DNA from 3 places in the Isoptericola sp. NPDC056578 genome. Region 2 is predicted to be linked to each of the others. Evidence: riboswitches for the same ligand, from Rfam matches in the RefSeq annotation. Region 2 holds a riboswitch; each other region holds the start of a gene.
The links. Region 2 has a riboswitch for S-adenosylmethionine ahead of ACFQ80_RS12055 (aminotransferase class V-fold PLP-dependent enzyme). Riboswitches for the same ligand answer to the same signal wherever they lie in the genome.

Region 1 (9,193 bases), on a different contig from region 2:
ATCCGGTCGCGCGGCGTGGTGGCCGTCGCGGCCGCGCGCTCCACCCCCTGCGTCCACTGCCGGGTGCGCAGGGCGAGCACCGCGACCACCAGGTCCTCCTTGGACTGGAAGAGCCCGTAGATCCGCTTGAGGGACACCCCGGCCTCGGCGCGCACGGCGTCCATGCCCACGGCCTGGACGCCGCGCGCGTAGAACAGCCGGTCGGCGGCCACGACCACCGCGTCGCGCGCCGCCTTCTCGTCGAGCATCGTTCACCCTCTCGTCGCCGCCCTCCCCTTGCGGGGAGAACCATCGTTCTCTACTGTAGCGAACAACGGGAGAACGACCGTTCTCCCCCTCCTTCGAAGGGGCGCACCATGGGCTACATCACCGTCGGGCAGGAGAACAGCACGGCCGTCGAGCTCTACTACGAGGACCAGGGCTCCGGTCAGCCGGTCGTCCTCGTGCACGGGTACCCGCTCGACGGGCACAGCTGGGAGCTCCAGACCCGCGAGCTCCTCGCCGCCGGGTACCGCGTCATCACCTACGACCGCCGCGGCTTCGGCGCGTCGAGCAAGGTCGGCTCCGGGTACGACTACGACACGTTCGCGAAGGACCTCGACACCGTCCTGACCACGCTCGACCTGCGGGACGTCGTGCTCGTGGGCTTCTCCATGGGCACCGGCGAGCTCGCCCGGTACGTCCGCAACCACGGGCACGAGCGGGTCGCCAAGCTCGCGTTCCTCGCGTCGCTCGAGCCGTTCCTGGTGCAGCGCGACGACAACCCCGAGGGCGTGCCGCAGTCCGTGTTCGACGGCATCGTGGACGCCGCCCGCGGCGACCGCTACGCCTGGTTCACGCAGTTCTACAAGGACTTCTACAACCTCGACGAGAACCTCGGCACGCGGATCTCCGAGGAGGTCGTGCGCGCCAACTGGATCACCGCGGTGGGCTCGGCCCCCGTCGCCGCCTACGCCGTCGTCCCCACCTGGATCGAGGACTTCCGGCCCGACGTCGAGGCCGTGCGCGACGCGGGCAAGCCGACGCTGATCCTGCACGGCACGAAGGACAACATCCTGCCGATCGACGCCTCGGGCCGGCGCTTCCACGCCGCCGTGCCCGACGCCGAGTACGTCGAGGTCGAGGGCGCGCCGCACGGCCTGCTGTGGACGCACGCGGACGAGGTCAACGCCGCGCTGCTCGCGTTCGTCGGGCGCTGAGCCCGACCCACGCGGGCGATCAGCTCGCGGTCAGCAGGTAGTCGTCGGCGTCGTCGTCCCACGCGAGGGCGACGGCGCCGGCGGCAGCAGCACCCTTCGCGAACTGCAGGAACCCGCGGTAGCCGAGCGCCTTCTCCGAGAAGTCGGGGCGGCGCTTGCGCACCTCGTTCTTCAGCCCGGACAACGGCGCGCTGCCGCCCGCGTCGCGCACCACCTGGCGCAGCAGGTCGAACGCGCCCTCGGTGTCCTGCTGCTCCGGCAGCGCCACCTCCGGGTCACCGGTCGACGGGCCCGCGGACAGCACGACGAAGTCGCGGTCCGCCAGGAAGCGCAGGAACTCCCCGAAGGTGCGGAAGCCGTAGTCGGACTCGCTGAACGTGGGGTCCTTGCGCACCAGGGTGCGCTTGAGCATCGACGCCGTGACCGAGCCGCTCGTCGAGGCCAGCAGGTCGGCGAGCGTCTGCGCCACCCTGACCTCCATCGGCGCGTCCTCGCCCGCGGAGGCCGCGGCGTCCTCCTGCTCGACGTCGGCCTCGCGCTCGGCGGCCGGCTCCACGACCGGCTCGACGACGGGGGCCTCCGCCGTCGGCGCCTTCTTGCGGCGGCCGCGCGTCGTCGTGCCCGACGCCGCGCTCGCGGTCTCGGCGGGCGCCTCCGACGGGGTCTCGTCAGGGGTCTCGACCGGCGCCTCCGCGGGGGCCGGGGCCTTCGCGCGGCCGCCACGGCCGCCACCGGACCGCGCGGAACCCTTGCCGGCGCCCCGGCCGGAACGCTTCGGGGCGGGCGCCTCGGACTCGTCGGGCACGTCGACGCCCTCGAGCCGGTCGTAGAAGAGGAACTCGTCGCACGCCGGCGGCAGCAGGCGGGAGGTGGAGTTCTCCACCCCGACGCCGATGACCTTCTTGTCGAGCTCGCGCAGCTTGTGGACGAGGGGGGAGAAGTCGGAGTCGCCCGTGCACATGACGAACGTGGTGATGTACTCGCGCTCGAACGCCATCTCGATCGCGTCGACCACCATCTTGATGTCGGCGGCGTTCTTGCGGGACGCGCCCATCCGCTGCGTCATCTCGATGAGCTCGACCTGGTGGCGGGTCAGCATCCGCCGGTCCTCGTCGAAGTACGACCAGTCCGCGTACGCGCGCCGCACCACCACGCGGCCGCGGACGGCGAGCGCGTCGGCGATGGGCTTGAAGTCGAACTGCATGCCGCCCAGGTGGTCGCGGGCGCCGAGCGCCAGGTTCTCGTAGTCGAGGAAGACGGCGAGGCGCTCTTCGGTGTCCATGCACGTCAGGCTACGGCGTCGCGTGCTCCGCCGCGGGACCAGGCCGGATTACCACGGCCGCCGCCACACCGTCCAGGCTCCGGGCGTTCCGTCACCCTTTCTTCACCCCCTATCCTGTGTCGGGTCCCGCCGACGCGACGCCTTGGAGGCTCACCTTGTCAGCAGATCCCGGAGCCACCACGGCGACGGACGAGATCGTCCCCGACCCCGCGCTCCCCCCGACGGCGGTTCCCGCCGAGGACCTGAAGCCCCGCTGGACACCCGCGAAGATCGCGCTCTGGGCGGCGATCGCGCTGCTCGGTGGCGTCGCGTGGGTCATGATCGCGCTGGTGCGCGGCGAGACCATCAACGCCATCTGGTTCGTCTTCGCGTCGGTGTGCACGTACCTCATCGGGTATCGCTTCTACTCGAAGGTCATCGAGCGGTACATCACCCGCCCCGACGACCGCCGCGCCACCCCCGCCGAGACGCGCGAGGACGGCAAGGACTTCGTCCCCACCGACCGCCGCGTGCTGTTCGGCCACCACTTCGCCGCCATCGCCGGCGCCGGCCCGCTGGTGGGCCCGGTGCTCGCCGCGCAGATGGGGTATCTGCCGGGCACCATCTGGATCATCGTCGGCGTGGTGCTCGCGGGCGCCGTGCAGGACTACACGGTGCTGTTCTTCTCCATGCGCCGCGGCGGCCGCACCATCGGCCAGATGGCGCGCGAGGAGCTGGGCCGCATCGGCGGCGTGGCCGCGATCGTCGCGTCCCTGCTGATCATGATCATCATCGTGGCGATCCTCGCCCTCGTGGTCGTCAACGCCCTCGGCGAGAGCCCGTGGGGCGTGTTCAGCGTCTCCATGACGATCCCGATCGCCCTCTTCATGGGCGTCTACCTGCGGTACCTGCGCCCGGGCAAGATCACCGAGGTCTCCCTCATCGGCTTCGTCCTGCTGCTCGCCGCGATCGTCGGCGGCGGCATGGTGGCCGACACCGCGTGGGGCGCGGAGTTCTTCCACCTCGACCGCACCACCATCGCCGTCGGCGTCATCGTCTACGGCTTCGTGGCCGCCGTCCTGCCCGTATGGCTGCTGCTCGCCCCGCGCGACTACCTGTCCACCTTCATGAAGGTGGGCGTCATCGTGGTGCTCGCCGGCGCCGTCGTCATCGTGCGGCCCGAGATCAACGTGCCCGCGATCAGCGAGTTCGCGAGCGGCGAGACCGGCCCGGTGGTGTCCGGCAACCTCTGGCCATTCCTCTTCGTGACGATCGCGTGCGGCGCCCTGTCCGGGTTCCACGCGCTCATCTCGTCGGGCACGACGCCGAAGCTCGTGGAGAAGGAGCGCCAGACGCGCTTCATCGGCTACGGCGGCATGCTCATGGAGTCGTTCGTCGCGATCATGGCGCTGGTCGCCGCGATCTCGATCGACCGCGGCGTGTACTTCGCGATGAACTCCTCGGCGGCCGCCACCGGCGGCACCATCGAGGGCGCGGTCGCGTTCGTGAACTCGCTCGGCCTCTCCGGCGTCAACCTCACGCCCGACATGCTCAGCACCCTGGCGACCCAGGTGGGCGAGCCGTCGATCGTGTCCCGCACCGGCGGCGCCCCGACGCTCGCGCTCGGGCTGGCGCACATCATGCACCAGCTGGTGGGCGGCACCGCGATGATGGGCTTCTGGTACCACTTCGCGATCATGTTCGAGGCGCTGTTCATCCTCACCGCGGTCGACGCCGGTACCCGCGTGGCCCGCTTCATGCTGCAGGACACCATCGGCAACGTGGCACCGCGGTTCAAGGACATGAGCTGGCGACCCGGGGTGTGGGTCTGCACCGCGATCATGGTCGCGGGCTGGGGCACGATCCTGTATCTGGGCGTCACCGACCCGCTCGGCGGCATCAACACGTTCTTCCCGCTGTTCGGCATCGCGAACCAGCTGCTGGCCGCGATCGCGCTCGCCGTCGTGCTCGCCATCGTCGCGAAGCGGGGCCGCGCGTACTGGCGGTGGCTGTGGATCGTGGCCCTGCCGCTGGCCTTCACCGCGCTGATCACCATCTGGGCGTCGTTCGAGAAGATCTTCTCGGACGTGCCCGCGGTGGGGTACTGGGCGCAGCACCGGGCGTTCAAGGACGCGCTCGCCGCCGGCGAGACGTCGTTCGGCACCGCGCCCGACGTCGCGGCCATGGAGGCCGTGGTCCGCAACACCTTCGTGCAGGGCACCCTGTCGATCGTGTTCGTGGTGCTGTCGATCGTCGTGATCCTCGCGTCGCTGGTCGTGACGATCAAGGCGTTCCGCACCGGCGGCGGCGAGAACCACGAGGACGCGCCCGTCGCGTCGCGCCGGTTCGCCCCGGCCGGCCTGTTCGCCTCGTCGACCGAGAAGCGGATCGAGAAGGAGTGGGCCGACGCCGGCCTGCGGGAGTCCAGCGGTGCCGGGCACCACTGAGCCCCGCACCGGCAGGGTGCACGACGTCGCCCGGGCGCTGGCCCGGGCGACGTCGGCGGGGTGGGCGAGCCTGCGCTGGTACGTGCGCCAGGTGATGGGCGACGACGCCTACGCGACGTACGTCGCGCACGAGCGGTCGGCCCACCCCGGCCGCGCGCCGATGGGCGAGCGCGAGTTCTGGCGGGAGCACTACGCGGAGCAGGACCGCAACCCCGGCTCGCGCTGCTGCTGAGCGGCGCGCGCGACGGCGCCGGCCGGGCCAGGATGGGCGCGTGCGCGCGATCGTGTTCGAGTCCCACGGCGGCCCCGAGGTGCTGCATCTCGCCGACGCCCCCGACCCTCAGGCCGGGCCCGGCCAGGTGCGCGTGCGCGTCGAGGCCGCGGCCGTCAACGGCTGGGACGTGAAGTCCCGCGCCGGCACGACCGGCGGCCCGCCGCCGACGTCGCCCGTCGTGCCGGGCCTGGAGGTGGCGGGGGTCGTCGACCAGGTCGGGGACGGCGTGGCCGGCGTCGCGCCCGGCGACCGCGTCGTGGGCTTCGCCGTCGGCGGCGGGTACGCCGAGCTCGCCCGGACGTCGGTCTTCGCCCGCGTGCCCGCCGGGCTCGCCGCGACCGACGCCGTCACGCTCCCCGTCGCCGCCGAGACCGCGACCCGCGTGCTGCGCCTCCTCGACGTCCGGCCCGGCGAGACGCTGCTCGTGCACGGCGCCTCGGGGTCGGTGGGCGAGCTGGCCGTCCAGCTCGCCGTGCGCCGCGGCGCCCGCGTGATCGGTACGGCGTCGCCGCGGAACCAGGAGCGCGTCGCCGCCCTCGGCGCGACACCCACCACCTACGGCGCAGGGCTCGTGGAGCGGGTCCGCGCCCTCGCCCCCGACGGCGTGGACGCCGTCCTCGACACCACCGGCGCGGGCGTGCTGCCCGACTCGATCACCCTGCGCGGCGGCACCGAGCGCATCGTCACCATCGCCGACGACGCCGCGGCAGACCTCGGCGTCGAGGCCAGCTGGCGGTCCGAGCGCGACGCCGGCGAGCTCGCCGAGGCCGTCGACGCCCTCGCCCGCGGCGACCTCGTGACCACCGTCGGCGCGGTGCTCCCGCTGGCCGACGCGCCCCGTGCGCACGCCCTGGTCGAGAGCGGCCAAGCCGGCGGCAAGGTCGTGCTGGTGCCCTGAGCAGGGCGTTCCCGCCCGCCCGGCATCCGCGATCGTCTCAGCAGGCGGTCTCATCCTCGCCCGTATCGCGGATGCTGCGTACGATCGCGTGACAAGCCATCCAGAGCGGCCGAGAGTCCTGGCTCGACGACGCCGCAGCAACCCGTTCTCCGACGGAAGCCTCCCGAGGACGAAGGTGCTCACGCCAGGATCGATGGAGTGACGCATGGTCGCAGAGGCATCCTTTTCGCCCACCCCGGCAGCTCAGCCGGCAGTTCACCCGGCGCTGCCGGCACGCCCGACGGTCTCGTTCGAGCTCATGCCGCCGCGCCGGCCGGACGCCGCGCCCAAGTTCTGGGAGACGGCGCGCCGGCTCGTCGCCGCACGACCGGACTTCATGTCCGTGACGTACGGCGCGGGCGGCGGTGACCGGGCGACCGCCCGCCAGGTCGTCGCGACCCTGCTCGAAGGCACGCCCGTCCTGCCGGTGGCGCACCTGACCTGCGTGGGCGCGCACCGCGAGGACGTGTCCGCCGTCATCGACGACTTCCTCGACGCCGGCACCCGCGCGTTCCTCGCCCTGCGCGGCGACCCGCCGAAGGACCAGCCGGACTGGGAGCCGCCCGCCGACGGCGTCGCGTCCTCGATCGAGCTCGTGCACCTGCTGCGCGAGGTCGAGGCGCGGCGCTGCGCGACCGACCCCGGGGCCGCCCTGCGCGGCGCCGCCCGCCCGATGACGATCGCCGTCGCGACGTTCGTCGACGGCAACGTGCAGGCCGGCACCACCCGGGCCCAGGAGGTCCGGCGCCTCAAGGAGAAGCAGGACGCGGGGGCGAGCTTCGCCATCACGCAGCTGTTCTACGAGGCCGACTCCTACACCGACTTCGTCGCCGAGGCCCGCGCGGCCGGGGTGACGATCCCGATCCTCGCGGGGCAGCTGCCCACGACCGAGCCGCGCCGGCTCCGTCGCGTCGAGGAGCTCACCGGCGTCCGCGCGCCCCGGCACCTGCTGGACGCGCTCGACGCCGCGGGGGACCCGGAGGCGCAGCACGCCTACGGGACCGCGCGCGCCGTCGAGCTCGCCCAGCGCGTGCTCGACGCGGGCGCCCCCGGCATCCACGTGTACACGTTCAACAAGTACCGTCCCGCTCTGGACCTGCTCGAGGGTGTCCACCTCGGCGGACCGGCGCCGGCCGACGTCACGTCGGACGGCGCGGACCTGGCCAGAAGGCCGTGGGTACCGAGCATCCCGACCCAGGCTCCCGCCGTCTGAGCGGAGCCCGAACTCTGGAGTGCTCATGTCCACCACCAGCACCACCCCCGCCGCGGCATTTCCCGGCGGCACGATCCTCGGCTACCCCCGCATCGGGCGTCGCCGCGAGCTCAAGAAGGCCGTCGAGTCGTTCTGGGCCGGGCGCACCGACGCCGTCGACCTGGAGGTCACGGCCGGCGCGCTGCGCCGTGAGACCGCCCGCTGCCTCGTCGAGCTCGGGCTGAACCCCGACGACGGCTCCGTGCCGGGGTCGTTCTCCTACTACGACCAGGTGCTCGACGTCGTCGCGCTGCTCGGCGCCGTCCCCGAGCGGTTCCGTGACCTGCTCGACGACGAGGACGGCTCGCTCGAGCTCGACGGCTACTTCACCGTGGCCCGCGGCCGCGGCGAGGACGCCCCGCTCGAGATGACCAAGTGGTTCGACACCAACTACCACTACCTGGTCCCCGAGATCAGCGAGACGACGCCGGTCTCGTTCGCGGACCACCGCATCGTGCGCGAGTACGCCGAGGCCAAGGAGGCCGGCGTCACGACGCGTCCCGTGCTCGTGGGCCCGGTGACGTTCCTCGCCCTGTCCAAGGCGGCCGACGAGGCGGGCGACGGGTTCCACCCGCTCGACCGGCTCGACGACGTCGTCGCCGCGTACGCCGACCTGCTGCGCGCGCTGGCCGCGGTCGGGGTGCCGTGGGTGCAGCTCGACGAGCCCGCGCTCGTCACCGACTCGCTCGACGTGCCCGCCGAGCGCCTGCACGCGGCGATCGCGTCCGCCTACCGCGCGCTGGCGACCGACCTCGCGACGGCCACCGACGACGCCGACGGCGAGCGGCCCGCGATCCTGGTGACGGCGCCGTTCGGCGGCCTGCACGAGGACGCCCTCGCGCTCCTCGCCGCGACCGACGTCGACGCGATCGCGATCGACCTGGTCAAGGGCGCCGTGCCCGCCCGGCCGGTGCCGGGCCTCGAGGGCAAGACGCTCGTCGCCGGGGTGATCGACGGCCACAACGTGTGGCGGGCCGACCTGGCCGCCAAGCTCGGCACCGTCGAGGCGCTCCGCGGCCTCGGCGCCGGGGCCCTCGCCGTCGGGACGTCGACGTCGCTGCTGCACGTGCCGCACGACGTCGAGGACGAGGTGTACGACCAGCACGCGGCGGGCACCACCCTCGACCCGCGCCTGCGCGACTGGCTGGCGTTCGCCGACCAGAAGGTGGGCGAGGTCGCGACCCTGGCCCGCGCCCTCACGGACGGTCGCGCGGCCGTCGAGGACGCGCTCGCCGCGTCGTCCGCGGCCGTGGCCTCGCGCGCGACGGCGGCCGGCGTCGTCGTGCCCGAGGTGCGCGACCGCGCCGCGGCGCTCACCGACGCCGACTTCGCCCGCGGCCCGTACGCGGAGCGCGCCGCCGCCCAGGCGGCGCGGCTGAACCTGCCCCCGCTGCCCACGACGACGATCGGCTCGTTCCCGCAGACCCCCGAGATCCGCAAGGCCCGCGCCGCGTGGACCAAGGGCGAGCTCGCCGACGCCGACTACTCCGCCGCGATGCGGGAGGAGATCGGGCGCGTCGTGACGCTGCAGGAGGAGCTGGGCCTCGACGTGCTGGTGCACGGCGAGCCCGAGCGCAACGACATGGTGCAGTACTTCGCCGAGCAGCTCGACGGGTTCGCGGTGACGGCGAACGGCTGGGTGCAGTCGTACGGCTCGCGCTGCGTGCGCCCGCCGATCCTGTGGGGGGACGTGCAGCGCCCGGCGCCGATCACCGTCGAGTGGTCCGCGTACACGGCGTCGCTCACCGACAAGCCGGTCAAGGGCATGCTCACCGGCCCGGTGACGATCCTCGCGTGGTCGTTCGTGCGCGACGACCAGCCGC
Region 2 (9,193 bases):
CGTGCGAGAGCAGCTCCCCGCGCTCGTGCCGGACGGCGTCGACGTCTTCTTCGACAACGTCGGCGGCGACCACCTCACCGCGGCCCTCGACGTCATGAACGACGGCGGACGGGTCGCGCTCTGCGGCGCCATCGCCGGCTACAACTCCACCGACCGCCTGCCCGGCCCGGACAACATGGCGAACCTCGTCACCCGCGGGCTCCGGCTCGAGGGCTTCACGCTCGGCGGGTACCTGCACCACGCGCCCGCGTTCCGCGAGCACATGGCGGGCTGGTTCGCCGACGGGAAGATCGCCTACGACGAGACCGTCGTCGACGGCATCGAGAACGCCCCGCAGGCGTTCCTCGACATGATGCGCGGCGCCAACACCGGGAAGATGGTCGTCCGCACCGCGCGCTGAGCTCGCGTCGGCCGCGTCGGCCGCGTCGGCCGCGTCAGCCGGGCTCGGCCGCCCGGGCGACGAAGACCCACTCCAGACCCGGGCGGTCGGGGGCGTCGCGCACCTGCTCGACGACGTAGCCGACGTCCTCGAGCGACGCCACCAGCTCGTCGTGCTCCCGGAACCGCAGCGTCGAGTCCGAGCGCAGCACGCGCCCGTCGGCCAGGACGAACGTGCCGCGGAACGTCACGAACGGCAACGAGACGTCGACCAGGTCGGACCACGTCTCGACGACGCCGAACCCCGGCACGTCGTTGCGGCGGTGCGTGCGCTCGCGCGTCCAGCGCTCCCAGAACCGCTGGGCCGGGTCGCGGGTCTCGAACACCAGGTGCCCGCCGGGGACGAGGGCGGCGTGGGCGCCCCGCAGTGTCGCCGACCACGCGTCGTCGGTGCCGAAGACCTGCGCGACGTTGCCGGTCATCGTCGCGAGATCCGTCTGCAGCGGCGGCAGCGTGGTGGCGTCGCCGTGCAGCCACCGCACGCGCTCGGCGCCGGGCTTGCCGCGCGCTACCTCGAGCGAGGCGCCCGCCGGGTCCACCCCGACGACCTCGAACCCCTCCGCCGCGAGCAGGCACGCGAACGTGCCCGTCCCGCAGCCGACGTCGAGCACGCGGCGCGCGCCCAGCTCGTGGGCGAGCGTCAGGTACGGGACGAGGTCGCGGCGGTCCGGGTCGAGCGGGTCGGCCAGCCGGGCGAGCGTGGGGTCGGCGAAGACGGCGTCGGGCACGCATCGACCGTAGGCCGGGCCCTGCCGCGCGGTCACAGGGAAATTCCGCGGGGTCCGGGACGTCTCAGCGGATCCGGGTGTGGGTCATGACCCAGTTCACCGGCTCCCAGGTACGGCCTTCGTCGAAGGAGAAGTCCTGCTCCCACCGGGGACGCGGGGAGTCCGTGTCGAGCCACCGGAACCGGGCGAGGATCGTCCTGCCCTCGTGCTCGAAGGGGCCGACGAAGGTGCCGACGCCGTCCGTGAACGTCCCCTCGACCGGGGGGTCCAGCCGACCGGGCTGGCTCGTGGATGCCCACCAGATCCGCCACACGTCACGTGGCGGGTCGTACAGGCGGAGGCTGTGACCGCTGAACCGGGACCCGTCGGGCAGCGTGCCGGACGTGTCGTCGGCGTTGCCGAGGCCGTCGAGGATCGGCCCGGCGACGGCCTCGGTGTCGAACTCGGCCCAGGTGCCCGTCGTCGACCCCGGGGCCAGGGGCTCGGTCCAACGGCGATGACGGACGTGCCACGCGCCGAACAGGAAGTCGAAGTCGTGCTGCGTCCCCACGGGTCCTCCTCGTCGCCCCTGCCGGGCCCCGAGCATGGCAGGGGCCTCCGACACGTCGCAGGAGGTCAGGCGTGCAGCGCCTGCTCGACGTCCTCGACGATGTCCCGCGGGTCCTCGAGGCCGATCGACAGCCGCACGGTGGTCTCGGCGATGCCGACCTTGGCGCGGCCCTCGGGGCCGAGCTTGCGGTGCGTCGTCGTGGCGGGGTGCGTGATGATCGACTTCGCGTCGCCGAGGTTGTTGGAGATGTCGACGACCTGGAGGGCGTCGAGGAACGCGAACGTGCGCTTCTTCGCCTCGGCCGCCTCCGTGCCCTCGGGCACGGCCAGGTCGAGCGTCACGACCGTGCCGCCGCCCGACTGCTGCGCCTTGGCGAGCTCGTGCTGCGGGTGCGACGGGAGGAACGGGTAGCGCACCCCGGTCACTCCGTCGAGCTCCTCGAGCGCGGTCGCGACCTGCAGCGCCGCCGCGTTCTGGGCTCGCACGCGCACGTCGAGCGTCTCCAGGCCCTTGAGCAGCACCCACGCGTTGAACGGGCTCAGCGACGGGCCGGTGTTGCGCACGAACGTCTGCACCGGCCCGGTGAGGAACTCCTCCGTGCCGAGGATCGCGCCGCCGAGCACGCGCCCCTGCCCGTCGATGTGCTTGGTGGCCGAGTACACGACGACGTCGGCACCGAGCTCGAGCGGCTTCTGCAGCACCGGCGTCGCGAACACGTTGTCCACCACGACGACGGCGCCGGCGGCGTGCGCGAGCTCGGCCACCCGCCGCACGTCCACGAGGTCCTGCATGGGGTTGGACGGCGACTCGAAGAACACGACGTCTGCCGGCGTGGCGAGGGCCTCCTCCCACTGCGAGGTCACGTGCCCGTCGACCAGGTCGACGCGCACCCCCCACTTGGCGAAGATCTCGTCGTAGATGACGTTGGTGGACCCGAACAGGGCCCGCGCCGAGACGATGCGCGAACCGCTGGAGACCAGCGCGGCGAGGGCGTTGAACACCGCCGACATGCCCGACGCCGTGGCGTAGCAGGCCTCGGCACCCTCGATGAGGCGCAGCCGCTCCTCGAACGTGTGCACCGTCGGGTTGCCGTACCGCGAGTACAGGAACTGCGAGCGCTCGCCGGCGAACGCCGCCTCGGCGTCCGCCGCCGAGGCGTAGGTGTACCCCTGGGTGAGGAACAGGCCCTCGGACATCTCCTGGAAGTCCGACCGACGGTGCCCGCCGCGCACGGCCAGGGTCGCGGGCCGGGCCGTGGCGGGCAGCGGGCGCGAGCCGCCGATGGTCGTGGGGTCGGCGCCAGGGCCGGTCGGGACCTGCACGCCGCTCATCGGGCCTGCTCCGGGTCCTGCTGCCGGGCGGCGTCGTACGCGCCCCACGGCAGGCCGCGCACCTTCCAGCCCTCGCGGTCGCGGACGCCGTCGAAGCCGGGGCCGCCCTCGAAGCCCTCGAGCACGTTGTACGCCGGGCCGAGGCCCGACGACGTCGCGAGGCGCGCCGCGCCGATCGAGCGCTGGCCGGAGCGGCACAGGAAGACGACGGGGCGGTCCGCGGTCACGCCCGCGGCGGCGAGCTCGGCGAGGAAGCCGGCGTTCGGGCGCCCGCCCGCCTGCACCCACTCGACGAAGACCGGGGTCTTCCCGGCGGTCGCGGTGTCCGGCACGCCGATGGCGCGCCACTCGCCCTCGGTGCGCACGTCGACGAGGACGGCGTCCGGATCGCCGGCGAGCAGGTCCCACGCCTGCTGCGGGGTGAGGTCGCCGGCGTAGCCCTCGGCGGGGTGGGGATCGATCTGGGTGCTCATCGCAGTCCTCCCATCGGTCGTGGCGGTAGCACCCTCGTCCGGACGGGCCGCCGTCGCCGGCGACCGGCCCGCGGGTTGCTGCGGCGTCGACGTGCCACGTCACTCGGCCGCTCGGGATGGTCCTGGCGATCGTACGACAGGCGTCCGCGTGCTGGTCACCCCGTCTCGGGACGCGAACGCCGTGCGTCCCCGGTGTGCCCAGGCGCGGCCGAAGGTAAAGTCTCCGGCAGGACCCGGGCTCGGCCGCACCTCGAAGGAGACGGACGATGGCAATCCTCGCCACGATCAAGGGGTGGTTCCGGCGCGAGCGCAAGGAGCCGTTGGAGCGTCCGCGCGACCTGCCGCCGCCGCGTCCCGAGGGCGGGCGCCCGCACGAGGCCCCCTACCCCCAGGGCGCGGACAACGTGCTCGGCTGGCGGGACGGCCCTGGCGTCTGACCCGCGGACACCCAGGGATCAGTCGTCGTCGTCCTCGCCGAAGTGCGCCACGTGGGCGTGCTGGTGGTGCTTGACGAACAGTCGCAGCTCGACGTCGCGGCCGTCCGCCTGCTGCCTGAGCACGCGGTCGATCCGGTCGGACTCGCGGGTCGCGGCGTCGACGATGACGTCGGCGTGCTCCTTCGTGTCCGCACCCGACCAGGTGCCGGGTTCCGCGAGCACGGCCTGGGCGTCGGCGGTGCCGGCGGCCAGGTCGGTGCCGGTGAGCTGCTCCACCTGGGCCCGGTCGAGGGTGATGACGGTCTTGTCGCTGTCGGCGTAGCGGACGGTGTACGCCGAGGGATCCTTCGCCGCCGGCGCGTCGGCGGTCTCCTCGGTCCCGTCGGCCTGCTCGTCGGCGCCTGCGGCGTCGTCGGCGGGCTGCGTCGCCGTCGTGTCCGACGCCGAGGTGCCCGGGTCGTCGAACTCGGCGTCGGGGGTCGGGGACGCGCACGCGCTCAGGGCGAGGAGGCTCGCGAGGGCGATCGGCGTCAGTCGGCGGGGAAGGTGTCGCATGGTCTCTCCTGGTCGATGGGGCCAGCCCTGTGCGGTGCTGACCCCCGTGAGTCGTCCGCGGCGGCGGAAAGGTTGCACGCGGACCGAGATTTCTTCGTCCGGGTCAGGACCCGGCGCCGACCCGCAGCCGGTGCACGGCCGTGAGGGCGGTCCCGTCCGGGGCGCGGGCCTCGAGCACCACCTCGGCGGCGCCGGCGCTGCTGGCGGTGAGCCGCACGCGCTCGTCGTCGGCCACGTAGGTGCCCGTGGGCAGCGTCCACACCCAGTGCTCCGCGCCCGCGACGTCGGCCGTGAGGGTGACCGGCTCGCCGACGGTCGCCGCCCCGGGCCCGGAGATCGCGACGGTCGCGCCGCCCGCGGCCGAGCGAGGCCGGTCGAGCCAGGCCGTGACGCCGGCGCCCGCGCCCAGGCCGAGGACGGCGGCGGTGACCGCGGCGACGACGACGGCGGCCGGGCGGCGTCGCGCGCGGTCCGGGCCGCCGGTCGTGCCCGGGGCGAGCGCCCCCTCGACGTCGGCCAGCCAGGCTGCGGCGTCGGGGTGCCGCCGGGCGGGGGCGTCGGCGAGGCTGCGGCGTAGCGCGGCGTCGAGGGAGTGCGGCAGGTCGGCGCCCTCGACGAGCCAGGACAGCAGCGCGGACATCGCCCACAGGTCGGCGCGGGTGTCGACCGTGCCGGGGCCGGCCTGCTCCGGCGGCCGGAACCCTTCGGTGCCGCCCGCGACGGTCAGCCCGGAGCTGCGGGCCAGGTCTTTGCTCATGCCGAGGTCGGCCAGGACGAGGCGCTCGTCCGGCCGGACGACGGCGGCGGGAACGCCCTCGACCGCGCCCTCCGGGCCGGTGCGCAGCAGCACGTTGCCGGGGCTGAGGTCCCGGTGCACGAGGCGCGCGGCGTGCACGGCCTCGACCGCGGCGGCGAGCCCCCGGGCGACGGCGAGCACGTCGGCGGGCGTCGCCGTCCACCCGTCCGCCCGCAGGGCCGCGACGCGGGCCGCGAGGGTGCCGCGGTCGGCGAGCTCGAGGACGAGGTAGGGCTGCTGGCGGTCGCTCTCGCCGATGTCGTGCACGGCGACGACGTGCGGGCTCGCCACCCGCCGCAGCGCCCGGCCCTCCGCGATGAACCGCTCGCGGACCTCCGGGTTGAGGCTGTGGTTCTCGGCCAGCACCTTCACCACGACGACGTCGTCCAGCCGCTCGTCCACGGCGCGGTGCACGGTGGCGAACGACCCGACGCCGATCACGTCGCCCACCCGGTACCGCCCGAGCAGCGGCTCGGGCGCGGCGGGCGCGGCCATCAGGACAGGCTCCCGAGGGCCGCGGCCACGAGCGCGCGGCCGCGCGAGACCTGTGACTTCACGGTGCCGACGCTGCGACCCAGACGGTCGGCCACCTCCGCGTAGGGCAGGCCCTCGATGTCGCGCAGCGTCACGGGCTCGCGGTAGAGCTCGGGCAGGGCGGCGAGCGCGTCGCGCACGGTGGCGCGCGTGGCGATGAGGGAGCTCATCCGTTCCGACGGCCCGACGTCGTCGTCGGGCAGGGGAGCGGTGGCGCGCTGCCGTCGCAGGTGGTCGACCACCCGGTGGCGCACGATCCCGTGCACCCACGTGGTGACCCGCGACCCGCCCGCGAACGACCGGACCGACGTCGCCACGGAGACCAGCACGTCCTGGGAGACGTCGTCCACGGCGGCCTCGTCGAGCAGGGCGCCGCGCACGAAGCGCCGGACGACGCCGGACGCGTCCAGCAGCTCCACCAGCAGCTCGGTCGCGGGCGCGGAGCCCGCGGCGGCCCGCCCGCCGACGAGGTCGAGGACGTCGGCGGCGTCGTCCCCGGTCGCCGCGCGGGCGGCGAGCCCTGCGGCGTGGAGGTCGCCGCCGGCGAGGGCGCGGGCGACCAGCTCGGCCGGGGTTCCGACGGGGCTTCCGACGGGGCCTCCCGGAGGCGCGCCGGAGGCCGGAACGGTGCGATCGGGCATGCATCCAGCGTCTCACGCGACCGCATCGTGAGAAGGGGGCGGGCTCCGCTTGACCGTGTGGTGCTGCGCACGCACGATGGGCGGCAGGTCAAGAGCGCCAGCGCGAAGCCCCGGCTCGCTGGCCGGCAACCCTCCTCTCGCGGCGGGGTGCCCCGGGTGACGACCTGGCCCTGCGCCGTCCGGCGCGCGGGCAAGCGCGGGGAGCCACCTCCCCGGCACGACCGAGGAGGACCACGCATGACCACGCTCACCCCCGCGCCTGCGGTGCCCGCCGTGCGCGTCGGCGCCGTGCAGGACGTCGCACCCGTGCTGCCCGTCGTCGGCGGCGACACGCTCGTGCCGCTCGTCGACGGCCGTCAGCTGCCGTACGCCAACCTCGACGTCGCGGCGTCGGCGCCCGCCCTGCAGGCCGTGGCCGACCGGGTCGCGCGCGTGCTGCCGCTGTACGCCAGCGTCCATCGCGGCGCCGGCTACCTGTCGCAGGTCTCGACGGCCCTGTACGAGACGGCCCGCCGCACGATCGGCGCGTTCGTCGGAGCCCGGGAGGACGACCTCACGATCGTCACCCGCAACACGACGGACTCGCTCAACCTGCTCGCGGGCTGCGTGCCCGCAGACCCGGCCACGGGCGATCCCGGCCGCGTCCTCGTGCTCGACATCGAGCACCACGCCAACCTGCTGCCCTGGCAGCGCGTCACCGACGCGACCGTCGTCGCGGGCGGCCCGTCCGTGGCCGCCACCCTCGCGGAGATCGAGGAAGAGCTGGGGTCGGCCGCTGCCGCGGGCCGCCCCTACGCCCTCCTGGCGCTCACCGGCGCGTCCAACGTGACCGGCGAGGCGCTGCCCGTGGCCGACGTCGTCGCCGCCGCGCACGGCGCCGGCGCGCGCGTCGTGCTCGACGGCGCCCAGCTGGTGCCGCACCGCCGCTTCTCGCTCGCGGAGACGGGCGTCGACTACGTCGCGTTCTCGGGACACAAGACGTACGCGCCGTTCGGGGCCGGTGCCCTGGTCGGCCGGCGCGACTGGCTCGACGCCGGCACCCCGTACCTGGCCGGCGGCGGCGCCGTGCGCCGGGTGCGCACCACCACGACCGACTGGCACGAGGGCCCCGCCCGGCACGAGGCCGGCTCGCCCAACGTCGTGGGCGCGGTGGCGCTCGCTGCCGCGTGCGACGAGCTCGCCGCCCTCGACCCGTGGGTCGCGGCCGGGCACGAGGACGCCCTGCGACGCCGGCTCGTGGACGGGCTCGGCGAGATCGAGCGCGTCGAGGTCGTCCACGTCTGGGACGACGCCGTCGACCCGGTGGGCGTCGTGACGTTCACGGTCACCGGGTACGACCCCGGCCTCGTCGCCGCGTACCTGTCCGCCGAGCACGGCATCGGCGTGCGCGACGGCCGGTTCTGCGCCCACCCGCTGCTCGGCCGCCTCGGCTTCGACGCCGGCGCCGTCCGCGCGTCGGTGGGCCTCGGCACCGCGGGCGAGGAGGTCGAGCGGCTCGTCGCCGCCGTCCGCTCGCTCGTGACCGAGGGGCCGCAGGCGCAGTACGACGTCGTGGACGGGCTGTGGGTCGTCGTCGACGACCCGCGCCCCGTGCCCGAGGGCTCCGGCCTCGAGGGGCTGCTCGCCACCGCCGCGCTGGGCGCCGACGAGGCGTTCGGCTGCCTGCCCGACGACCTCTGAGCCGTCGGCCCCGCCCCGGGCGGACATGACGACGGGGCGCCACCGTGCGGTGGCGCCCCGTCGTGTCAGCGGGTCAGCCCTTGAACGCGTCCTTGACGTCGTCGCCCGCCTGCTTGAGGTTCGCGCTGGCCTGCTGGGCCTTGCCCTCGGCCTCTTTGCTCTCGTCGTCGGTGAGCTTGCCCGTGGCTTCCTTGGCCTTGCCTTCGGCCTCTTCCGCCAGGTGCTTGGCCTTGTCTCCCAGTCCCATCGGGGCTCCTTCCGTCGGACGAACGACCTCGAGCACCGACCGTAGGCGCGTGCCCGCCGGCTCGCACGCCGACGTCTCAGGTCGTGGTCCTCCGGGTGGCGACCGGCAGGTCAGGGCGTCGGGCGGCCGAACTCCTCGATCAGCACCGGGTACTGCTCGTGACCGTGGCCCGCGGCGACGCCACGGTCGGCCACGGCCTTGAGCAGTCTCGGCAGCTCGGTGCTCACGCCCAGCGCCGCGCTCTCCTCGACGAGGTGCGCCATCGCGCGCGCGTCCGTCTCGAGGGCCGAGGCCTCCGCCGGGAACCTGCCGCTGTCGACCTGCTCCGCGTAGCCGGGCAGCCAGGCGGCCACGCCCTCCGCGATCTGCCGGGCGAACGGGGCGAAGGCGGCGGCGTCTACCCCGGCCGTGCGGAGCATGGCGGTGCCGTGCAGCCACGCGTCGAGGACGCTCCACATCATCGTGAGGCCGGCCGCGTCGTAGAGGGACGCCAGCCCGGGGTCCTCGCCGAGGTGGGTGACGGTGCCGAGCGCGGCGAGGGTGGCGGCGTGCGCGTCGAAGTCCGTCCGGGGCCCGCTGTGCAGGACGACCGCGTCCGCCGTCCCGATCGCGGGCGGCACGGCCATGATCGCGCCGTCGAGGTATCGCGCGCCGCGCCGGGCGGCCCACCGGGCGGTCTCCCTGGCCTGCGAGGAGCTGCTGGACGTGAGGTTGACCAGCGTGGCGCCGGCGAGGTCGACGTCGTCGTGGCCGAGCAGCTCGCGCACGGCGGCGTCGTCGGTG
Region 3 (9,193 bases), on a different contig from region 2:
CCACCCGCTCGAGCTCCAGCCCGGCGCCGTCGAGGAAGTCCGCGATGGTCTCCGCGTTGCGGACCTCCTGGCCCGAGCCCACCGTGCCGTCGTTGACGCACGCGTTGCGGATGAGCGCCCGCAGCAGCTCGACCGTCTGGCCCGCGAGCACCTCCTCGGTCGTGAGCCGCCGCCCGCCGCTCGTGGGCGCCGCCGTCGTCGTGGACGTCGTCGTGGAGGTCGTCGTGGTCGTCATACCGTCTCCAGCCTCTGCACGGCCCGGCGGCCGGGGATGGCCGCGACGAGCTCGCGCGTGTACTCCTCCTGCGGGTCCAGCAGGATCTGGTCCGCCGCACCCTGCTCCACGAGCCGGCCGCGGCTCATCACGCCGACCTGGTCGGCCACCTGCCGCACGACCGCGAGGTCGTGCGAGATGAACAGGTACGCGAGCCCGTGCTCGGCCTGGAGCCGCACCAGCAGCTCGAGGATCTGCGCCTGCACCGAGACGTCGAGCGCGGACACGGGCTCGTCCAGCACGACGAGCTCCGGCTGCAGGGCCAGCGCCCGCGCGATGGCGACGCGCTGGCGCTGCCCGCCGGACAGCTCCCGGGGGCCGCGCCGCAGCACGTCGGCCGGCAGCGCGACGTCCTCGATCAGGGCCCGCGCCCGGTCGGCGCGCTCCGCGCGATCGCCCACGCCGTAGGCGCGCAGCGGCTCGGCCACGATCTGCTCCACCGTGAACCGGGGGTCGAGCGACGCGTACGGGCTCTGGTACACCACCTGGAAGCCCCGTCGCAGCGCGCGCAGCTCCCGTCCGCGCGCGTCCGTGATGTCCTCGCCGCGGAACACGACGCTCCCGGCCGTGGGCTGCTCGAGACGCAGCGCCAGGCGCGCCGTCGTGCTCTTGCCCGAGCCGGACTCCCCGACCAGGGCGTAGGTGCGGCCCCGCCCCACCGCGAGGCTCACGTCGTCGACCGCGACGAGGGTGCGGCGCTCCGCCCCGCGCGGCAGTGGGAACTCCTTGCGGACGCCGTCGAGCGCGAGCACCGGCGACGCCGTGCCCTCCGCGGAGGACGGCGCCGGCTCCGCGCGCCGCTCGGCGTCGGGGGCGGGGCCGCGGTCGCCGCCGACGACGACGAGGCGCGAGCTCGCCAGGCTCGGCGCGGCCGCCAGGAGCGCGCGCGTGTACGGGTGCTGCGGGTCGGCCAGCAGGCGGGCGGCGGGGCCCTCCTCGACCACCAGTCCCTGCTCGAGGACCACGATGCGGTCGGCGCGGTCGGCGGCCACCCCCAGGTCGTGGGTGATGAGCAGCACCGCGGTGCCCGTCTCGCGCACGAGCGAGTCGAGGTGGTCCAGGATGCGGCGCTGCACGGTGACGTCGAGGGCGCTGGTCGGCTCGTCCGCGACGATCAGGCGGGGCCCGGCCGCGATGGCGATCGCGATGAGCACCCGTTGACGCAGGCCGCCCGAGAGTTGGTGCGGGTACTGGCGCGCCCGCGCCGCGGGGTCGTCCACGCCGGCCTGGCGCAGCAGCTCGACGGCGCGGACCTTGGCGTCCGCGCGGCGCGCCAACCCGTGGATGACGAGCACCTCGGCGACCTGGTCCCCCACCCGGACCACCGGGTTGAGGGAGACGGTCGGGTCCTGCGGCACCAGGCCCACGTGGCGGCCGCGCACGTCCTGCCACTCCTTCGCCGTGAGGTCGGAGAGGTCCCGGCCGTCGAGCCGGATGCGGCCGGCCGTGACCTCGCCGCCGCGGGGAAGCAGGTGCAGGGCGGCGTGCGCCGTCGTGCTCTTGCCCGAGCCGGACTCGCCGACCAGGGCCACCACCTCTCCCGCCCCGACCCGCAGGTCCACGCCCCGCACGGCGGGGCGGGTGCCGCCGTCGGCGGCCCGGTAGGCCACCTCGAGGCCGCTGATCTCGAGCACCGGGGTCTGGGGCGCGGGCGCCTCCGCCGCCGGCGGGCGTGCTGCTCCGGTCACTGGTCCTCTCCCGACTTCTCCAGGGCCCGCGACACACGGTTGGCGGCGAGCACGACGGCCACGATGACGAGCCCGGGCAGGGTGGTGAGCCACCACGCGGTGGCGAGGTAGTCGCGCCCGCCGGAGACGAGCGCGCCCCACTCGGGCGCTGGTGGCGGCGTGCCGTAGCCGAGGAAGCTCAGCGCGGACACGGCCAGCACGGCGGTGCCGAAGTCGAGGGCGACGAGCGCCAGCACGGGGCCGGAGGAGTTCGGCAGCACGTGGCGCCCGAGCACGGCGGGCCAACGTAGCCCGGACGCCCGGGCCGCCTCGACGTACACGGAGGTCGACACGCGCAGCACCTCGGCCCGCATGACGCGGGCGAAGGTCGCCACCGAGCCGATGCCGACCGCGATCGCCACCTTGACCGGCCCGAAGCCGAGCGCGGTGATGATCGCCAGGGAGAGCAGGATGCTCGGGATCGCGAGGAGCACGTCGACGAGCCGGCCGATCACGTCGTCCACCCAGCCGCGCAGGAAGCCCGCGAGCAGGCCCAGCAGGGACCCGAGGACGAGGCCGACGACCACCGCGAGCGCCGTCGTGCGCAGCGTGAGCGACGCGCCGTGCACCACCCGGGCGTACACGTCGCGCCCTAGGTGGTCGGTGCCGAACCAGTGCGCGCCCGACGGCGCCTGCAGCCGGTCGGCGGGGACGCCGCCCAGCGGGTCCTGGGCGGTGAACGCCTGCGGCACGACCGCCCAGGCGGCGACGAGCAGCAGCACGGCCACCGCGACCAGCAGCCCCGGCCGTCGCAGCACGTGGCGGACGGCGCGGGCCGCGCGCCGGGGTCGGCCGTCGCGCGCCGCGCCGGCGGCGGGCGCCGGGACGGGAGCGGCGGCCCGGGCCGCGGGCCGGGAGAGGGTCTGGAGCGTCATGCGGTCACCGCCGTGGGTCGCCTCGTGCGGGCCCGGCGCGGGGCCCGCACCTGGATCCTGGGGTCGAGCAGGGGGTAGACGAGGTCGACCACGAGGGTGACGACGACGAAGACGAGCGCCGAGAGCACGACGATCGCCAGGACCACGGGCACGTCCTGCTGGTTGACCGACTGCACGGTGAGCCGGCCGAGCCCGACGCGGGAGAACACCGTCTCGGTGACCACGGCGCCCCCGAGCAGGCCGCCCACCATGACGCCGAGCACGGTGAACGCCGGGATGGCGGCGTTGCGCAGGGCGTGCGCGAGGTGCACCCGGGTGCGGCTCGCGCCCTTGGCCCACGCCGTCTCGACGTAGGGCTCGCCGAGCGTGCCCCGCAGGGAGCGGGACAGGATCTGGGCGAGCTGGGCCCCGGCCGGGACGGCGAGCGTGATCGTGGGCAGCACGAGGCTGATCGCGCCGTCGTTGCCGATCGCCGGGAACACCGGCACCCGGAACGAGAACCACTGCAGCAGCACCAGGCCCACGAAGAACGTGGGCAGCGCGACCCCGAGCGGCGGCAGCGCGGACAGCGCCTGGCGCAGGAACCGGGCCCGCGGGAAGACGCTGGCCACGGCGACCGCGGTGCCCCCGACGACGGCGACCACCAGCGCCGTGCCGGTGAGCTTGAGCGTCTCGGGCAGGGCCTGTGCGACGAGCGTGGTCGCGGGGGCGCCGCTCACGTAGGAGGTGCCGAAGTCGCCGGTCAGCGCGGCGAGCAGGGCGGCGCCGTACTGCACGAGGACCGGGCGGTCGAGCCCGTACTCGGCCCGCAGCGCGGCCAGCTGGGCCGGGTCGACCTGGCTCACCTCGCCGCCACCGGACGCGACCAGGGCGGCCGGGTCGCTGGGCAGCAGGTAGAGGACGAAGAACGCGACGGTGAAGGCCGCCCAGAGGACGAACACCCCCTGCCCGGCGCGCCGCAGCACGTAGCGGGTCATCCGGTCACTCCTCACCCGCGCCGTCGGTGACCCAGGCGTCGTAGAAGTCCAGGCGCGAGGACGCCTCGAACGTCAGGCCCTGGACGCGGTCGCTCGCGGCGATCGTGGTGGACAGCTCGTAGACGGGGATGGCGTGCCCGCGCTCGATGAGGAGCCTGGACGCCTCGGCCACGAGCTTCTTCCGCTCCTCGGGGTCGGTGGCCGCGGCGGAGTCGTCCAGGAGCTGGTCGACCTCCTCCGCGTCGCGCTGGTTGATGTTGCGCGCGTTCGCCGAGAAGATCGTGCGCAGCACGTCGGCGTCGGAGCGGGTGAGGTTGTAGTAGTCGAAGTCGAAGTCGCCGGCCTCGTTGGCCGCCTCCTTCTCGGCGACGGTCACGTGCTTGAGCTGCAGGTCGACGCCGATCTGGCGCAGCTGCTGCTGCACGAGCTCGAGCGGCTCGGGCACCTGCCAGAACGTCACGGTCGTGGTGAGCTTCTGCCCGTCCTTCTCCCGGATGCCGTCGGCGCCCTCGACCCAGCCGGCGTCGTCGAGGATCTTCTTCGCGCCCTCGGGGTCGTAGGCGAGCAGGTCGTCGGCGCCCTCGAACAGCGGCGTCGAGTGGGAGAGCACACCCGTGGCCGGCTGGTCCTGCGGCGTCAGCACGGTGTCCACGATCTGCTGCCGGTCGATCCCCTTGACGAGCGCGGTGCGCACGGCCTCGTCGGCGGCCAGCGGGCTGGACTCGTTCGGGAAGAGGTTGAACACGACGCCCGGGTTGGCGCGGTACTGCAGCCAGAACCCGTTGCCGTCGAACTGCGGCAGGTCGACGGCGTTCAGCGCGGCGGTGGCGTCGATCTGGCCGGACTGCAGGGAGCCGGTGCGCACGCCGGCCTCGGGGATGACCTTGAAGGTCACGGTGTCGAGGTAGGCCTCGCCGGTGTGCGCGTTCGCCTCCGAGCCCCAGGCGTAGTCCTTGACCTTCTCCAGGACGATCTCCTGGTCCTGGGTGTAGGTCTGCACGGCGAACGGCCCGGAGCCCACGTACTTGCCGGCGCAGCGGTCCTCGGCCGACAGCTTCGCCGAGCCGGGCGACAGCAGGCCGAGGGAGAACGTCGACGTGGCCTGGAGGAACTGCGCGCTGGGCTCGTCGAAGTCGACGGTCACGGTGTTCTCGTCCACCACGGTGGTGCCCGCGTAGCCGACCAGGTACTGCGACCCGAGCGACGCCACGGCGCCGAGGTCGACGATGGCGTCGAAGTTGGTCTTGACGGCCTCGGCGTCGATCGGGGTGCCGTCGGCGAAGGTGGCGTCGTCGCGCAGGTGGAACGTGTAGCTGGAGGCGTCGTCGTTCACCTCCCAGCTCTCGGCGAGCCAGGGCAGGATCTCGCCCGACTCCGGGTCCTGGGCGGTCAGGGAGGCGACGGTCTGCCGGGCGGCCGCGATCGCGTCGTTGTTGCCGACCTGCTGCGGGTCGATGCAGTGCGAGTCCACCGTGATGGCGAACGTCAGGTCGCCGCCGGCGACGGGCTCGGCGTCGGCCGACGCGCCGGTACCGGTCGCGTCGGCGCCGCTCGAGCAGGCGCCCAGCAGGAGGCCGGCGGCCGAGGCGGCCGCGGCCAGCCCGAGGGTCCGGCGGCGGTGGGTGCGAGGGGTGGTGGTCATCGCGTGGCGTTCCTCGTGGTCGTGGCGGGTCGTCCCGGCCCCGGCACGCTGCCGGGACCCGGTGGACGACCGGAGCCGTGCTTACCCCGCCGCGGGCGCGGCAGGGTCAGGTCGTTCCCGGAGCACCCCGTCACGTCGAAGGGTTGCTGGCCAGCGAGCCGGGCCTGGGTGCTGGCGCTCGTCACCTGGGCGGCAGGGAAGCCCTCCCGGCCGCGGGAGTCAAGGGTCGGGCGGGTCGTCTCACATCACGGACCGGTGCGGGCGCCTCGGGCCGCGTCCGGACGCACGACGGCCCCGCCCGTCGGGGTGACGGGCGGGGCCGGTGACACGGTGGCGGCGAGGGAGCCGGTGGCGGTCTCCGCCGCGCTCAGCGCGCCGCGGGGCTCAGCCTCTTGCCCAGCAGGTACAGCTCGCACCCGAGGCACAGCCCGACGACGGCGTTCAGCCCGGCGGCCACGAAGGCGAGGCCGGCGGCCCAGGGCACGGCGGCGAGCACGCCCGCCAGCCCGAGGACCACGCCGACGCCGGTGACGACCAGGCCGACGAGCTGGGCGAACCGCGGCGGCCGCGGGTCCTCGAGCTCGGCGGGCGGCGCGAGCCGGGGGCGGACGAGCGTCTTGAAGAGCCAGCCCTGCACCGTGCCCTGCGCGCCGCGCACGGCGCCCAGGAGGAACCCGGCCGCCACGACGGCGAGCAGCACGAGGCCGGCGGTGCTCGCCCCGAGGAGCACGACCACGGCGAGCAGCAGCGCCGTGATCCCGGCGCCCACGCGCGGCCCCCGCGGGTCGATGCCGGCCGGCGCCTGCGTGGTGGTGGTCTCGCGGGTCATCGTCGCCTCCTGCGGCGGGTCGGGTCAGGCGGTTCGGTTCGGGTCAGGCGGGTCGGGCGGTTCGGGTCAGGCGACGCCGGCGGGTGCCGGGAGGGCGGCGGCCAGCGCCTGGCGCGCCTGGGCGGGCGACATGCCGCCGCTGCTGCGGGCGGCCTGCGCCCCGGTGGCGTCGAGCACCAGCACCGTCGGGGTGCTGAGGACGCCGAGCTCCCGCACGAGGTCGAGGTGGTCGTCGACGTCGAGCTCGTGGTGCTCGACGCCGGCCTCGCGCTCGGCGAGGCCGCGCAGCACGCGGGCGGTGGCGCGGCACGGGGCGCACACCTCGGCGGACAGCTGGACGAACGTGGCCCGCTCCCCCAGCCGGACGCCGCGGGCCGCCCAGTCCACGCCGGGGTCCCGTCGGGCGGGGGTCGTGCGGACGCGGCCCTGGCGCGCCTTCCAGAGCGCACCCAGGACGACGGTCCCGAGGACGAGCACCCCCAGCACCACGAGCTGGGTCGGCTGCACGGTCATGGTTCCCTCCCTCGCCACGGTCGACGTCCGCGGCCATTCTCCTCGTCGCCCACCATCCGGTCGACGGGGTACCCGCATGGCGGACACCTCGTCGACCGGATCGCGGAGCTAGGCAGGCACCGCCGCCACGCGGTCGCCGGGGTGCCCCGCCGCGGTGAACCCGGCGGCCCGGCGCGCGTCGTGGGGACCCCAGAGCGTCGTCGACACCTCGGCGCGCACCAGCGGCGCCACCTCGGCGGCGAACCGGCGCAGCACGTCCTCCTGGTGGGACGGCTCGAGCAGGTGGTTCACCGACACCGACTGCAGCACGTGCCCGAAGGTCCCGTGGTAGTCGAGGATCTTCTCCGCCACCCGCTCCGGCGAGCCGACCAGCGCGGGCCCGCGCTCCACCGCGTCCTCGATCGTCTCGAAGGCGAGGGCCTTGCCCACGTGCGTCGCGGGGTCGTAGCCCCGGGCCCGCAGCCGCGCGACCTGCCCCTCGTACAGCGGGCGGTACTCCTCGATCGCCTGCTCGGTGGTGTCGGCGAGGAACAGCCCGCCCGACCCTGCCCCGACGAACCCCTGGGCCGGGTCGTGCCCGGCCGCCGCGTACCGCTCGCGGTACCGGTCGATGAGCACCCCGTAGCTCTCCCGCGGCTGCAGCGCGTTGGCGCTGACGATCGGGTCGCCCCAGCGGGCGGCCAGGTCGACGGCGAACTCGCTCGTCGCGGAGCCGTGCCAGATGCGGAACGCCCCCGCGTAGGGCCGCGGCAGCGTGGTGGCGTGCTCGAGGGCGTGCCGGTGGCGGCCGGACCACGTCACGTCCTCCTCCGACAGCAGCAGGCGCAGCAGCTCGTAGTTCTCCTCGAGGTACTCGTACTGCCGGGCGATGTCGAGGCCGAGCAGCGGGTACTGCAGCTCCTCGTTCCCCTTCCCGATGACGATCTCCAGCCGCCCGCGGGAGAGCTGGTCGACGGTCGCGAGGTCCTCGGCCACCCGGATCGGGTCGAGCAGCGAGAGCACGGTGACGCCGGTGGACAGCAGGATGCGCTCGGTCCGGGCGGCGACGGCGCCGAGGATCACCGTGGGCGCGGACGACAGCACGTCGCCGGCGTGCCGCTCCCCCACGGCGAACGAGTCGAAGCCGAGCTCCTCGGCCAGCACGGCGTGCTCGACGACGCGCGCCAGCCGGTCCGCGGGCGGCACCGTCTCCCCCGTGACGGGATGCGGCGGGTTGAAGACGATGTCGAGCAGCTGGAAGCGCATCAGGCGACGCGCTCCTCGGCGCCGGCCGTCGCCGTCTCGGCCGCGGCACGGTCGCGCGCGGCGACGCCCTCGCGCACCAGCGGGATGACGTACCGGCCGAAGTCGATCGCGTCGTCGAGCAGGTCGTAGCCGCGGGCGGAGATGACCCGCACGCCCAGGTCGTAGTACGCGAGCAGCGCCTCGGCGACCTGCTCGGGCGTGCCGACCAGCGCGTTGGAGTTGCCGGCCCCGCCGGTGGCCTTGGCCGTCGCGGTCCACAGCGCGGTGTCGTACCGCTCGCCCTCGGCGGCGATCTCGAGCAGCCGCTGCGACCCCGCGTTCTCCGGCCGGTCGATCGGGTGCCGCCGGGAGAGCTGCCCGCCGAGCTCCGCCTTGCGTGCCTCGATGCGGTCCAGCACGCGGTGCGCCTTCTCCCACGCGAGCTCCTCGGTGGGGGCGACGATCGGGCGGAACGCGGCGTGGATGCGCGGCGGCGTCTCCCGGCCGGCGGCAGCGGCCTCGGCGTGCACGCGGTCGATCTGCTCCTTCGTGCGCGCCAACGGCTCGCCCCAGACGGCGTAGATGTCGGCCTCGGCCGCGCCGACCCGGAACGCGGCGTCCGAGGAGCCGCCGAAGGAGACCGTGGGCACGTGGCCCTCGAACGGCTTCGCGTCGAGCACGAAGTCCTCGAAGTCGTAGAACTGCCCGTGGTGGTCGAACGCCTCCGGGCTGGTCCACGCCTGCTTGACGATCCGGATGTACTCGTGGGTGCGCGCGTACCGCTCGTCCTTGGTGAGCCGGTCGCCCTCGCGCCCCTGCTCGTGGTCGTTGCCGCCGGTGATGAAGTGCACCGACAGGCGTCCGCCGGAGAGCTGGTCGAGGGTGGCGAACGTCTTCGCGGCGTACGTGGGGTACGAGACGTTCGGGCGGTGCGCCAGCAGCAGCTCGATGCTCTGCAGCCTCGCGGCGGTGTGCGCGGCGAGGGCCGCCGGCTCGGGGCCGGAGGACCCGTAGGCGAACAGCACGCGGGTCCAGCCGTTGTCCTCGTGGGCGCGCACGATGCGCTCGAGGTAGGCGGGGTCGAACGCGGCGGTGGTGCGGGCCGACGTCTCGGAGGCGTCGTTCGTGGTGG

Region 1: another riboswitch for S-adenosylmethionine. It lies ahead of ACFQ80_RS03900 (methylenetetrahydrofolate reductase); the one in region 2 lies ahead of ACFQ80_RS12055 (aminotransferase class V-fold PLP-dependent enzyme).
Region 3: another riboswitch for S-adenosylmethionine. It lies ahead of ACFQ80_RS01445 (ABC transporter substrate-binding protein); the one in region 2 lies ahead of ACFQ80_RS12055 (aminotransferase class V-fold PLP-dependent enzyme).

What each region holds. Positions count from the first base shown of each region.
Region 1 is NZ_JBHTVC010000005.1:135,026-144,218, forward strand. It holds gene ACFQ80_RS03870 (TetR/AcrR family transcriptional regulator) at 1-248, opposite strand, end outside; gene ACFQ80_RS03875 (alpha/beta fold hydrolase) at 357-1,199, shown strand; gene ACFQ80_RS03880 (NYN domain-containing protein) at 1,219-2,481, opposite strand; gene ACFQ80_RS03885 (carbon starvation CstA family protein) at 2,637-4,907, shown strand; gene ACFQ80_RS03890 (YbdD/YjiX family protein) at 4,891-5,139, shown strand; gene ACFQ80_RS03895 (NADP-dependent oxidoreductase) at 5,180-6,079, shown strand; SAM riboswitch class I at 6,173-6,279, shown strand; gene ACFQ80_RS03900 (methylenetetrahydrofolate reductase) at 6,285-7,331, shown strand; gene metE (5-methyltetrahydropteroyltriglutamate--homocysteine S-methyltransferase) at 7,357-9,193, shown strand, end outside.
Region 2 is NZ_JBHTVC010000026.1:14,600-23,792, reverse strand. It holds gene ACFQ80_RS12100 (NADP-dependent oxidoreductase) at 1-400, shown strand, start outside; gene ACFQ80_RS12095 (class I SAM-dependent methyltransferase) at 435-1,166, opposite strand; gene ACFQ80_RS12090 (hypothetical protein) at 1,231-1,716, opposite strand; gene ACFQ80_RS12085 (O-succinylhomoserine sulfhydrylase) at 1,782-3,047, opposite strand; gene ACFQ80_RS12080 (rhodanese-like domain-containing protein) at 3,044-3,520, opposite strand; gene ACFQ80_RS12075 (hypothetical protein) at 3,787-3,957, shown strand; gene ACFQ80_RS12070 (hypothetical protein) at 3,976-4,512, opposite strand; gene ACFQ80_RS12065 (protein kinase) at 4,616-5,803, opposite strand; gene ACFQ80_RS12060 (RNA polymerase sigma factor) at 5,803-6,483, opposite strand; SAM riboswitch class IV at 6,570-6,686, shown strand; gene ACFQ80_RS12055 (aminotransferase class V-fold PLP-dependent enzyme) at 6,721-8,163, shown strand; gene ACFQ80_RS12050 (CsbD family protein) at 8,237-8,410, opposite strand; gene ACFQ80_RS12045 (NAD(P)-dependent oxidoreductase) at 8,521-9,193, opposite strand, start outside.
Region 3 is NZ_JBHTVC010000002.1:100,855-110,047, forward strand. It holds gene ACFQ80_RS01425 (M20/M25/M40 family metallo-hydrolase) at 1-235, opposite strand, end outside; gene ACFQ80_RS01430 (dipeptide ABC transporter ATP-binding protein) at 232-1,962, opposite strand; gene ACFQ80_RS01435 (ABC transporter permease) at 1,959-2,876, opposite strand; gene ACFQ80_RS01440 (ABC transporter permease) at 2,873-3,853, opposite strand; gene ACFQ80_RS01445 (ABC transporter substrate-binding protein) at 3,858-5,495, opposite strand; SAM riboswitch class IV at 5,568-5,681, opposite strand; gene ACFQ80_RS01450 (DUF4395 domain-containing protein) at 5,863-6,324, opposite strand; gene ACFQ80_RS01455 (thioredoxin family protein) at 6,391-6,837, opposite strand; gene ACFQ80_RS01460 (LLM class flavin-dependent oxidoreductase) at 6,946-8,082, opposite strand; gene ACFQ80_RS01465 (LLM class flavin-dependent oxidoreductase) at 8,082-9,193, opposite strand, start outside.